Regions from separate parts of the Bacillus sp. 1A genome, predicted to be linked through region 4. Evidence: riboswitches for the same ligand, from Rfam matches in the RefSeq annotation. Region 4 holds a riboswitch; each other region holds the start of a gene.
The links. Region 4 has a riboswitch for thiamine pyrophosphate ahead of tenA (thiaminase II). Riboswitches for the same ligand answer to the same signal wherever they lie in the genome.

Region 1: it holds a riboswitch for thiamine pyrophosphate, as region 4 does, so the genes downstream of both, tenA (thiaminase II) here and tenA (thiaminase II) in region 4, are expected to answer to the same signal.
Region 2: it holds a riboswitch for thiamine pyrophosphate, as region 4 does, so the genes downstream of both, thiM (hydroxyethylthiazole kinase) here and tenA (thiaminase II) in region 4, are expected to answer to the same signal.
Region 3: it holds a riboswitch for thiamine pyrophosphate, as region 4 does, so the genes downstream of both, ACUN0F_RS08800 (energy-coupled thiamine transporter ThiT) here and tenA (thiaminase II) in region 4, are expected to answer to the same signal.

The regions. Positions count from the first base shown of each region.
Region 1 covers NZ_JBQYLZ010000001.1:607,778-610,995, forward strand. The annotation lists gene ACUN0F_RS03385 (IS1182-like element ISBcy1 family transposase) at 1-1,083, opposite strand, end outside; gene tenA (thiaminase II) at 1,289-1,978, opposite strand; TPP riboswitch at 2,101-2,206, opposite strand; partial or broken gene ddlB (D-alanine--D-alanine ligase) at 2,279-3,112, opposite strand.
Region 2 covers NZ_JBQYLZ010000001.1:6,158,560-6,161,777, reverse strand. The annotation lists gene topB (DNA topoisomerase III) at 1-851, opposite strand, end outside; TPP riboswitch at 1,276-1,385, shown strand; gene thiM (hydroxyethylthiazole kinase) at 1,449-2,264, shown strand; gene thiE (thiamine phosphate synthase) at 2,281-2,940, shown strand; gene ACUN0F_RS31525 (anaerobic C4-dicarboxylate transporter family protein) at 3,056-3,218, opposite strand, start outside.
Region 3 covers NZ_JBQYLZ010000001.1:1,745,436-1,748,653, forward strand. The annotation lists gene ACUN0F_RS08795 (sensor histidine kinase) at 1-1,033, shown strand, start outside; gene ACUN0F_RS08800 (energy-coupled thiamine transporter ThiT) at 1,254-1,925, opposite strand; TPP riboswitch at 2,012-2,113, opposite strand; gene ACUN0F_RS08805 (FeoA family protein) at 2,309-2,536, shown strand; gene feoB (ferrous iron transport protein B) at 2,533-3,218, shown strand, end outside.
Region 4 covers NZ_JBQYLZ010000001.1:3,992,872-3,996,089, reverse strand. The annotation lists gene pdxR (MocR-like pyridoxine biosynthesis transcription factor PdxR) at 1-783, shown strand, start outside; gene ddlB (D-alanine--D-alanine ligase) at 788-1,702, shown strand; TPP riboswitch at 1,775-1,880, shown strand; gene tenA (thiaminase II) at 2,003-2,692, shown strand; gene ACUN0F_RS20420 (IS1182-like element ISBcy1 family transposase) at 2,898-3,218, shown strand, end outside.

The DNA of each region.
Region 1 (3,218 bases), 3.4 Mb from region 4:
CATATGTCCAGCTTTACAGACATACATACCCGCATCTTTATTAAACTCAAATTCATCTTCTTTTTTACGTGGCCCTTGTGTCACAATAGGGTTTAATTTCGATACTAATTGTAATTGATTTTGGTTGGCATATTGAATATTATTTTTCTCAGAATAAGCAGTATCTCCAATAACTGTATCAATTTCCATCCCTGTTTCACGACTTTTTTCAATCAATGTTTGAAGGTATTTTCCATCGCTTTTTTCACCCGTTGTAATCACCGCAGCTGTAATGATGCGTTCTTCATTCATCGCAATATGTGTTTTATAACCAAAGAAAGAAGAATCCGCTGTTTTATGTCCAATTCGCGCATCAGGATCTTGCGAAAATTGGAGGTGTTCTTGGTGATCTTCTACGATTTCTTTTAAATAATTCAGTTTCTCTTTCACATTTGGATATTCACGAATGATTTCCTCTTTTTCTACTGTTTCAATTACTTTTTGACAATATTCAAGTTCGTCACTTAAGTCATCTGTCATTGTTTTTGGTGGGAACTTTCCCTTCATTCCTTCGTCAACTTGATAAACAGCTTTGCGGAGTAATTTGGATTTCTCCATTACAAATTCTTTCGGCGATTTTTGATTGAAGCGTGCTTTTGTATGTGTGGCATCAACAATAATAGATTTATTTTTAATCAAGTTTTTTTCGAGTGCAATTTCCACTGTTTTTTGAATGAGCATGTCAAGTAACCCTACATCTGTCAGACGAAGCTTGCGGAACTTCGTTAATGAACTAGGGTCAATGACCATATCTTCTGGTGCCATATCTAAGAAATATTTAAAGGACATATCGTATTTTGAGCGTTCCACAACATCTACATCTGATAAATCAAAAATAGATTTTAGTAATAAATATTTAAACATACGAACAGGCGGTACTGCATTGCGACCGTTATCGAGACAATATTTATCTTGTAGTTCTTCTAAAACAAAAGAAAAGTCTACCAGTTCATTAAATTGACGAAGCATATTATCCTTTGGTACAACGATATCGTAAATCGCCATAAATGGACTGAGGTTAAGAGATTGTTGATTAGAAATCATCCGAGACACCACCTAGAATTAGTATAATTATTATACATGAAAAAAGCGAAAGCTTCCTCGATTTCATCGAGGAAGCTTTCGCTTTTTAAACTATAAGGACTTTTTCAGTGCCCTCTTAGATCGATGCGTCTTTTTGCGATACTTCTTTTGTGAAATCATATACATAAGTATTATTCATACCTGTGAATAGCAATACCTCTACTCATTATCCAATTACATCTTTTATTTCTGTATTGACTGGCCACTTTTCTAAAGTATAGGCCATTTCCCAAAATGAATATTCATATTGACTGCTAATAATAAAGTGCTGTTTCATTCGATTTCGGTCTGCCTCTGTTACTTTTTCAGCGATAGTGTCTAATCGTGTAATTTGCTCTTCAACTAGCGTACGGAACCAATCAGATCCATAAGCAGAAATCCATTCGTTATAAATTGGCTCTTCTGGCTGACACTCTTTTAAACGTTCACCAATTTCATAATACAACCAATAGCAAAGTAATATTGCTGCAATGATATCACCTAAATGTCCTTCATACGCAGCACGATACATATGTGAAGTATAAGCGTATGCAGTTGGAGCAGGGATAAAATTCTCTTTTTCTTCTTGAGTTATCCCTAGTTTCTTCGCAAAATTCTCATGTAAAGATAATTCTGCTTCATATGTATTTTGAGCATGGTGTGCCATACGTGCTGTTGTTTCTAATTCTAGAGCCTTTGCAGCTCCTAACGTTTGTACTCTAGCGAAATGACTCAAATAATATGAATCTTGAAGCACATAATAGCGAAAACTAGCTAAATCTAACGTTCCTTCACCAAGTTGTTTTACAAAAGGGTGATGAAAACTAGCTTCCCAAATTGAATCTACTTCTTGACGTAATGATTGTGAAAATGTCATTTAAATCCCTCCAATAAAGTATAAAATTTAAGTATTTACCCACAGTTATTAAATCTGTAAAATAAAAAAACTTTCTTTACAAACGTAAAGAAAGTGAAATTGACAGTATTTATTCATAAAATAGTAATGTCTTCCCACTTCCCTACGCTAGTATTAACCAGATCAGGTACTAAGAGTCTCAAATTCTCATTTGATCTCAGCCTATAATAGGCCCCCCTAGTGGATAAATATTTAATTTTCGTATTGTATTCATCATAGCATACTTCATGTTACTGTCAAAAGTATTCATGATACTGCTACTTAAAACCCTTCTTCTTTTCTTACTTTTAATGAAGTTTCAATAATCATATCTAATAGTTTACTATAATGAATACCAGCTGCATCTGCACTTTTCGGTAGTAAACTTGCTTGTGTCATCCCTGGTAATGTATTAACCTCCATTACATATGGAATTCCGTCCTTTACCATCATATCCACCCTTGCATAAACGCTGCATTTCAATGCTTTATAACAAGCCAGTGACGCTTTGTTTACATGTTCCTTCAATTCAGCTGGAAGTTCGATAACTTCTTCAATTGTACTAACATCATCATATTTTGCATTGTAATCAAAGAACTCCGCTGCATGTCGGATTGAAATAATAGGTAACTGTTTTCCATCAAAAATTGAACATGTAATCTCATCACCTTTTATATACTTCTCTATTACTACTTCAGAATCCCATTCAAACACAGTTTCCAGCATTGAAATTAATTCATCTTTATCATATACAATCTTTACCCCAACACTTGATCCACCAGAGTTTGGCTTTACCACTAACGGAAATCCTAACTTATCTAATTCATCAAGATTTAGATCCGCCATTTTTGTAAGTTCAATCCAATCGGGTGTTTCTATACCTTCATAGCGTAAAATCTTTTTCGAAATATTTTTGTCCATACATATACCGCTAGATAACATATTGCTCCCGCTATAAGGAATACCTAAACTTTCAAGCGTGCCTTGAACCGTCCCGTCTTCCCCGTATTTTCCGTGTAATGCGAGGAGCGCAAAATCAATGTCTTTCGCTTTTTCGATTAAATCCATTTTTTCATTTAACGTAATTGGTACGATTTCATATTTATTTTTATTTATAAGTGTGCAAACACGAAATAGGAGGGTTATCAATTTGATGACAACAACTGTTCGACTGAAAGTAGGAATGAAAACCGTCAGGTTGAGCTGAAACTACTTATCTAAT
Region 2 (3,218 bases), 2.2 Mb from region 4:
TTTGCATCACGTTGCAATTCAGTTAAATCGTAAAGACCAGGAGAGAATGACTTCTTCTGTTTTTTATCAATTTCCACAACGGTAGCATTATGCTTATCTAAACCTTTTACAATACCATCAATTTTTTCTTTATTAAAACTGCGGCTATTGCCGTTTGCATCTTGCCAAGTTAGTTTTAACTGACTCGTCGTTTGAGCCTCGATGCCGTAGTAAGTTTGAGCTTTGAAGTTCTTTATTTCGTCTTCACGATTAGCGATCATAGCGACAGTAGGTGTTTGCACACGGCCGCAATTCAGCTGGGCATTAAAGCGAGTCGTTAAAGCACGAGTCGCGTTAAGACCGATATACCAGTCAGCTTCTGAACGTGCAACTGCTGAAGCGTATAAATTGTCATATGCTTTACCTGGTTTTAAATTAGCGAATCCATCTTTAATTGCTTTATCAGTAACAGATGAAATCCATAAACGCTTAATAGGCTTCTGTATTTTAACTTTATCGATAATCCAACGTGCGACTAATTCGCCTTCACGTCCAGCATCTGTCGCTACAATAATTTCATTTACATCTTTTCTAAGCAGCTGACTTTTTACAGCATTAAATTGTTTCCCTGTTTGTTTAATAACAGTTAATTTCAAACGCTCAGGTAGCATCGGTAAATCTTCTAAATTCCACTTTTTATATTTCACATCATAGCTTTCCGGATCTGCTAATGTAACGAGATGACCTAAAGCCCAAGTTACAATATATTTACTACCTTCAAGGTAGCCATTTCCTTTTTTATCACACTTAAGTACACGCGCAATATCTCGTGCAACGGAAGGCTTTTCAGCGATTACAACGCTTTTTACCATATTTAAAACATCCTTTCAAATTTCCATACGTTAACTATAGCATACATCTTCTTGAGATTCAGTTTCGCTCCAGATTTGAACGTTTTTTAGTGGGATAACATCTGTTTGAGGGTGAATGATGGCGACAGAACATAATATGCGCCATGATGAGACTATGAGAAATAGATACTTATTTATCCCGCATTAACGGGCAGTAAGACCCCTACCTCAAAATTCAGCGGAAGCCAAGAAGTTAGGTAGGGGATCAACTGCCCATAAAAGCCCGATTGGTTCAACTAATAATCAGTGGGGGATGAACAAAGCCCCCACTGATTAAAGTTTCACTTTATTATGCGTATTGTTTTATCAGTTGCTTCTATATGAAATAGAAAAGTAAAGAACTTGTTATTTTACTAGAATAAGAGTAGACTTTGAAGTAGATGAATAATAAACACATGGGAGTTTGTGGATGCAAACTGAGAGTATGACTAATCCGTCATTGACCATTTGAACCTGTTGGATAATGCCAGCGTAGGGAGAGTGTAAAAGCACATGTTCAGGCACTTTGCGTACGCGCAAAGTGCCTTTTTGTGTATCTCCCATCACTATAGTTAGGAGATGAAAAGGATGAATATGAAAGAAATTAGTAAAGTAGTGGATTTGGTGAGAGAGTCTAATCCACTCGTGCATAATATTACAAATGTTGTTGTAACAAACTTTACAGCTAACGGTTTGTTAGCGTTAGGAGCATCGCCTGTAATGGCGTATGCAAAAGAAGAAGTAGCAGAAATGGCTAGCATTGCGGGTGCTCTTGTTTTAAATATGGGTACACTTCGTCCTGAAGAGGTAGAAGCGATGTTACTTGCTGGTAAATCAGCAAATGTGAATAATGTACCAGTACTATTTGATCCAGTTGGTGCAGGAGCAACATCGTATCGAACAGAAGTTGCGAGACATATTCCGGCTGAAATTGATTTAGCGATTATCCGCGGAAATGCAGCTGAAATAGCGAACGTTATTAATGAGAGATGGGAAATTAAAGGGGTAGACGCCGGTGTTGGAAATGGCAATGTCGTAAGTATTGCAAGGCAGGCAGCGGATGAATTAAATACAGTAGCGGTGATTACTGGAAAAGAAGATGTTGTTACAGATGGAGAACGAACGATCCTTATTCGAAATGGTCACCCTATTTTAACGAAAGTTACGGGAACTGGTTGTTTACTAACTTCTGTAATAGGAGCATTTGTAGCAGTAGAAAAGGATTATGTAAAGGCAGCAGTAGCGGCATTAACGTTTTATGGTGTAGCTGCGGAACTGGCAGCTGCTAAGACAGTGGAAAAGGGACCTGGTAGTTTCCAAATTGAATTTTTAAATCAGTTAGCGAATACCACTTCGGGTGATATTGAGAAGTATGGGAAGATTGAGCTTATATAGTAAGGAGGTGAACTAGATGCCCTGTATTACAAAGGCTGAAATGTCTAGATTATTATCAGTATATTTTATTATGGGAAGTAACAATTGTGCGAAGGGGCCACTACAAGTATTGAGAGATGCACTTGAAGGTGGTATAACAATTTTTCAATTTCGTGAAAAGGGGGAAGGGGCTTTAACGGGAGAGAAACGTATTTGTTTCGCGAAAGAACTACAAGCAGTCTGTAAAGAGTACGGTGTACCATTCATCGTAAATGATGATGTGGAACTAGCTATGGAGTTAGATGCAGATGGCGTGCATGTTGGCCAAGATGATGAAGGAATTACTTCTGTTCGTGAAAAAATGGGTGATAAAATTGTTGGTGTATCTACACATACAATTGAAGAAGCACGCTGGGCAATTGAAAACGGAGCTGATTATTTAGGTGTTGGCCCTATTTTCCCAACGAGTACAAAAAAAGATACGAAAGCAGTTCAAGGAACGAAAGGTTTAGCTTATTTTAGAGAGCAAGGAATTACAATACCGATCGTCGGGATTGGTGGCATTACAATTGAAAATACAGCGTCAGTTATAGAAGCAGGTGCGGACGGCGTTTCTATTATTTCCACGATTAGTTTAGCTGAATCTCCGTATGAAAGTACGAAGAAGCTAGTTGAGGAAGTAAATAGGGGTTTGTAGGAAAACGGAACTTCACAAAAATAGTAAAAAACATAATGGACGGTTAAAAATATTTAAACAAACGTTTGATTAAAAAAGCACAAACCCTTTAAAAATGTAGGTTTGTGCTTTTTCTTTAAAACATAATTGATATTAAAAGCATTCCAATTCCGATAGAAGTGAATGTTGCGATTAGGCCTGGAATCATAAAGCTATGATTTAAAACATATTTCCCAATACCTGTTGTACCAGTGCGATCGAAGTTAATGGCAGCAACGATTGTTCCATAGTTTGGAATG
Region 3 (3,218 bases), 2.2 Mb from region 4:
ATTATTAATCAAGCCAACAAAAGAAAAAGATGGATCAGTAACTTATATATATGCGATGGCTTCTTTACAGCCTGTAGATGAAGCTGTACAAATGGTGCAAGATTACTACATTTACATCATTGCGTTTGTAGTCGTTCTCATTTTTCTAGCTTCGTTCTATTACTCTAAACAAATTGCAAAGCCGTTATTAAAAATAAATGATACAACGAAGAAAATAGCACATTTAGATTTCACAGAACAAATACCGATTACTTCAAAAGATGAAATTGGTGATTTATCGAAAAATATTAATGTATTATCTAATAAGCTCCATTCGCATATTGGACAGCTAGAACAAGACATTGAAAAAGAAAGAAAGTTAGAAAATACGAGGAAAGAATTCATTTCTGGTGTTTCGCATGAATTAAAAACGCCACTGAGTATTATGAAAAGCTGTATTTCTATTTTAAAAGATGGAGTAGCTGAGCATAAAAAAGAATACTATTTTCAGGCAATGGAACGAGAAGTAGATAAAATGGATACTTTAATTTTGGATATGCTGGAGTTAGCTAAATTTGAGTCAGGTACATATAAAATGAAAAAGGATGTATTTTATATTGATACAGTAATTGAAGATATATGTGAACACCTTTATGTGGACATAGAGAAAAAAGAACTTCATGTGCATAAAAATATATGTTCATTTGAAGTAGTCGCAAATCAAAGTCGGATTGAACAAGTAATCGTGAACTTCATTACGAATGCCATACGTTATACACCGAATACAGAGGATATTATTATTTCTACAATAGATGAGAAGGATCGTATAAAAGTGTGTATTGAAAATAAAGGTACTCACATTGAAGAAGAGCAATTAGATAAAATTTGGGACCGTTTTTATCGCGTGGATGCAGCACGTCATCGTTCACAAGGCGGGACGGGGCTTGGGCTTGCTATTTCTAAAAATATTTTAGAACTGCACGATGCTGAATATGGGGCAGAAAATACAGAAGATGGTGTATTATTTTACTTCTATTTACCGAAAAAAGCGTAGACAATGTAATCTACGCTTTTTTAATTTATTTTCATATTATCTTTACCTAATCTTTATTTTTAAGCGATATAATCTGATTAGAAAATGAGGTTATGTAAGGAGTAGATTAGCCGTGAATAGCAATTTACTAGGTTTGATGGTATTTATTTTTCTTTGTGCATTTATTGTATTTATTATTGATATTACTCACTGAGAATTTTGATATAAAAAAAGGCGCTAGTTAAGCGCCTTTTTTTTGTGAATTCATTTGATAAGCACTAATGCTCTTGAATAAACGTGGTGAAGTGATAAATAAAAATATAAGTAAAACGGTACATAGAATATAGGAACCAATCATTGTACTACCGTTAAATATTAAAGAATATAGGAAAGCCGATTGGCCTTTTGGTGCATATTGTCCCCAGAAAATGATACCAGCGATAAAGTGACAGAAGTAACGAGCTAGACTACCGATAAAAGTAGCGACGATAATGTATCCAATTACTTTCTTTCCTTGGTTTGGTTTTGATGAAGGTTTGTCTTTACGGCTACCTAAATTTGATTGCTCTTCGCTATTATCATTGGAAGTTAAAAGTGCTTTTTGAATTGGACGATAGAATAACCCAGCAAATCCAATGAATGCGAAAGCAACAAAGTATTCAATTAGTACTTGAATTGGTGTGACGATAATGGCATCGCCTACGACAATTTGTAATAATCCCCAAATTAAGCCTCCTAAGAAAGCCATTTTGAAGCCCCAGCGGTATGCGATAATAAAAATGGGAATCATAGCAAATGAAATGGAACCACCTGTTGCTGATATTTTGATTGAAAGTGGTAAAATGTCGATGACCAAGGCGAAGGCTGCAAGAATTGCAGATTCGATCATCGCTTGTAAATTGGTGTTACGCATGTTGTCTCCCCCTAAATCCAAGTTGTACAAAAAAGAATAGATATCATAGGAGGATACGAAATACGTAAATAAAAATGAGGTATGTATTTCGGACGTTTGCACAATCCCTGCGTTAGCATTAACTAACAGGTTCGAAGGGTCGGAACGAAGTGTTCCCTCTCAGCGGCATGGCTCCCCCAGTGATAACGAGATTCTTTATTTGCTACTGTTTTATTGTAAGCGAAATGGATGAGAATGGCAAACGAATACAGTATGACAATAATTGAAATAGAATTGTAGCGAAATGTTAATAAATATGAAGCAAAAGGGTATAGTACAAGAGAAATTGGGTGTGGTATAATTTTTTTGAAAATAATTATCATTCTCTTCTGAGGGGGAAGGTTATGAGCTTAGTAGATATTAAAATTGGAGAGAAAGTGTTAGTAAAAAGTATTCAGTCTTTAGATCAGCTATTAAAGCGTAGACTAGCTGCTTTCGGTCTTGCTGAAGGAAGCGAACTTCGCCTGAAACAGAAAGCGATGTTTAAAGGTCCTTGTACATTGGAGTGTCGTGGACAGTTAATTAGTATTCGTCATTGTGACGCGAAAATGATAAAGGTGGAATTAGCGTGAATAAGGTAGCTTTGCTAGGGAATCCGAATACAGGGAAGACATCATTATTTAATGCACTTACTGGTTCTTATGAATATGTAGGAAACTGGAGCGGTGTAACAGTAGAAAAGAAGGTTGGTAAATTAAAAGATAAGCAAGGAACATTAATTGATTTACCAGGTGTTTATGATTTAAATCCAGTTTCGCGTGATGAAGGTGTCGTTACGAATTTTCTACTAACAGACGAATTTCATCATATGTTAAATATTGTGGATTCTTCGCAATTTGAACGAAATATGCATTTAACGTTGCAGTTACTTGAATTTGGTAAGCCAGTTTCAATTGGTTTAAATATGGTCGATGTGGCAAAGCAACGAGGCATTGTAATTGATGTAAAACGATTATCAGAGCTATTAGGTGTAACAGTCGTTCCTGTCGTTGCAAGAAGTGGAAAAGGCTGTGAAGAACTACTTGCTACTCTTAAAGAAAATGACAAAAGTGAGAAAAAGCCATTCATTATTTCATATGGTTTACAAATGGATGAAGGAATTGGAGAGGTAATTTCTCTTTTAGAGAAAGCGAATTACGAGCATCCGAGATGGTTAGCTCTTCAATTTTTAAGTAATAACGAAGTAGTAGAAAAAGAAATGAAAGCATTACCAATTTATAAGGAACTTGTAGCCATTCGATCTCGCTTAGAAGG
Region 4 (3,218 bases):
TTACATGGACTTGAAGTTCACGGAATTAATATGAATGAAGATGGCATCGATACGAACGAAGTAGAAAAAAGTTTGCGTGAAAAAGAGTTTGATTTCGCATATTTAATTCCTTCCTATCATAATCCAACCGGTATTGTTACGAGTTCGGAGAAAAGAACGGAACTGATGAGATTATTCTCCAAATATAAGGTTCCTATTATAGAAGATGGATTTAATGAAGAGCTACGTTATTCAGGTTCACACTTAGCACCATTATTAACTTTTGCTGGCGCTGGTAATAATGTAATTTATATTAGTAGCTTTTCAAAGGTACTTTTCCCTGGTTTACGTGTAGGCTGGATCATCGCCGATAAAGAACTGATTCATCATTTAGAAAGTGTAAAAAGAGCAAGAACGATTCACACATCTACGTTAGATCAAGCTGTTCTATTTCAATATTTACATGAAGGATATTTTGAAAAATATTTAAAAAAGGCAAGATCAGTTTATAAGAAGAAATATGAGTTAGCTGTTGGGGCGTGTAACGAGTACATTCCGTTTCAAAGAATGACCGGTGATGGTGGACTTCATTTATTTATAGAGTTAGAAGAAAAAATTCATGCCCGCACACTTTTACAAAAGTGTTATGAGCAAGGGGTTACATTTTCTCCTGGAGATGTTTTTTATTCTGATGGAGGAGGAGCGACTACTTTTCGATTAGGGTTTTCACGTCTGAAAGAAGAAGAAATAGTTCGTGGAATCAAAATAATCGGTGATACAATAAAAAATGAAATTTGGAGTTGAGGAAATGAGAATTGGCGTTATTATGGGTGGAGTATCCTCTGAAAAACAAGTATCAATTATGACTGGAAATGAAATGATTGCAAATTTAGATAAAAATAAATATGAAATCGTACCAATTACGTTAAATGAAAAAATGGATTTAATCGAAAAAGCGAAAGACATTGATTTTGCGCTCCTCGCATTACACGGAAAATACGGGGAAGACGGGACGGTTCAAGGCACGCTTGAAAGTTTAGGTATTCCTTATAGCGGGAGCAATATGTTATCTAGCGGTATATGTATGGACAAAAATATTTCGAAAAAGATTTTACGCTATGAAGGTATAGAAACACCCGATTGGATTGAACTTACAAAAATGGCGGATCTAAATCTTGATGAATTAGATAAGTTAGGATTTCCGTTAGTGGTAAAGCCAAACTCTGGTGGATCAAGTGTTGGGGTAAAGATTGTATATGATAAAGATGAATTAATTTCAATGCTGGAAACTGTGTTTGAATGGGATTCTGAAGTAGTAATAGAGAAGTATATAAAAGGTGATGAGATTACATGTTCAATTTTTGATGGAAAACAGTTACCTATTATTTCAATCCGACATGCAGCGGAGTTCTTTGATTACAATGCAAAATATGATGATGTTAGTACAATTGAAGAAGTTATCGAACTTCCAGCTGAATTGAAGGAACATGTAAACAAAGCGTCACTGGCTTGTTATAAAGCATTGAAATGCAGCGTTTATGCAAGGGTGGATATGATGGTAAAGGACGGAATTCCATATGTAATGGAGGTTAATACATTACCAGGGATGACACAAGCAAGTTTACTACCGAAAAGTGCAGATGCAGCTGGTATTCATTATAGTAAACTATTAGATATGATTATTGAAACTTCATTAAAAGTAAGAAAAGAAGAAGGGTTTTAAGTAGCAGTATCATGAATACTTTTGACAGTAACATGAAGTATGCTATGATGAATACAATACGAAAATTAAATATTTATCCACTAGGGGGGCCTATTATAGGCTGAGATCAAATGAGAATTTGAGACTCTTAGTACCTGATCTGGTTAATACTAGCGTAGGGAAGTGGGAAGACATTACTATTTTATGAATAAATACTGTCAATTTCACTTTCTTTACGTTTGTAAAGAAAGTTTTTTTATTTTACAGATTTAATAACTGTGGGTAAATACTTAAATTTTATACTTTATTGGAGGGATTTAAATGACATTTTCACAATCATTACGTCAAGAAGTAGATTCAATTTGGGAAGCTAGTTTTCATCACCCTTTTGTAAAACAACTTGGTGAAGGAACGTTAGATTTAGCTAGTTTTCGCTATTATGTGCTTCAAGATTCATATTATTTGAGTCATTTCGCTAGAGTACAAACGTTAGGAGCTGCAAAGGCTCTAGAATTAGAAACAACAGCACGTATGGCACACCATGCTCAAAATACATATGAAGCAGAATTATCTTTACATGAGAATTTTGCGAAGAAACTAGGGATAACTCAAGAAGAAAAAGAGAATTTTATCCCTGCTCCAACTGCATACGCTTATACTTCACATATGTATCGTGCTGCGTATGAAGGACATTTAGGTGATATCATTGCAGCAATATTACTTTGCTATTGGTTGTATTATGAAATTGGTGAACGTTTAAAAGAGTGTCAGCCAGAAGAGCCAATTTATAACGAATGGATTTCTGCTTATGGATCTGATTGGTTCCGTACGCTAGTTGAAGAGCAAATTACACGATTAGACACTATCGCTGAAAAAGTAACAGAGGCAGACCGAAATCGAATGAAACAGCACTTTATTATTAGCAGTCAATATGAATATTCATTTTGGGAAATGGCCTATACTTTAGAAAAGTGGCCAGTCAATACAGAAATAAAAGATGTAATTGGATAATGAGTAGAGGTATTGCTATTCACAGGTATGAATAATACTTATGTATATGATTTCACAAAAGAAGTATCGCAAAAAGACGCATCGATCTAAGAGGGCACTGAAAAAGTCCTTATAGTTTAAAAAGCGAAAGCTTCCTCGATGAAATCGAGGAAGCTTTCGCTTTTTTCATGTATAATAATTATACTAATTCTAGGTGGTGTCTCGGATGATTTCTAATCAACAATCTCTTAACCTCAGTCCATTTATGGCGATTTACGATATCGTTGTACCAAAGGATAATATGCTTCGTCAATTTAATGAACTGGTAGACTTTTCTTTTGTTTTAGAAGAACTACAAGATAAATATTGTCTCGATAACGGTCGCAATGCAGTACCGCCTGTTCGTATGTTTAAATATTTATTACTAAAATCTATTTTTGATTTATCAGATGTAGATGTTGTGGAACGCTCAAAATACGATATGTCCTTTAAATATTTCTTAGATATGGCACCAGAAGATATGGTCATTGACCCTAGTTCATTAACG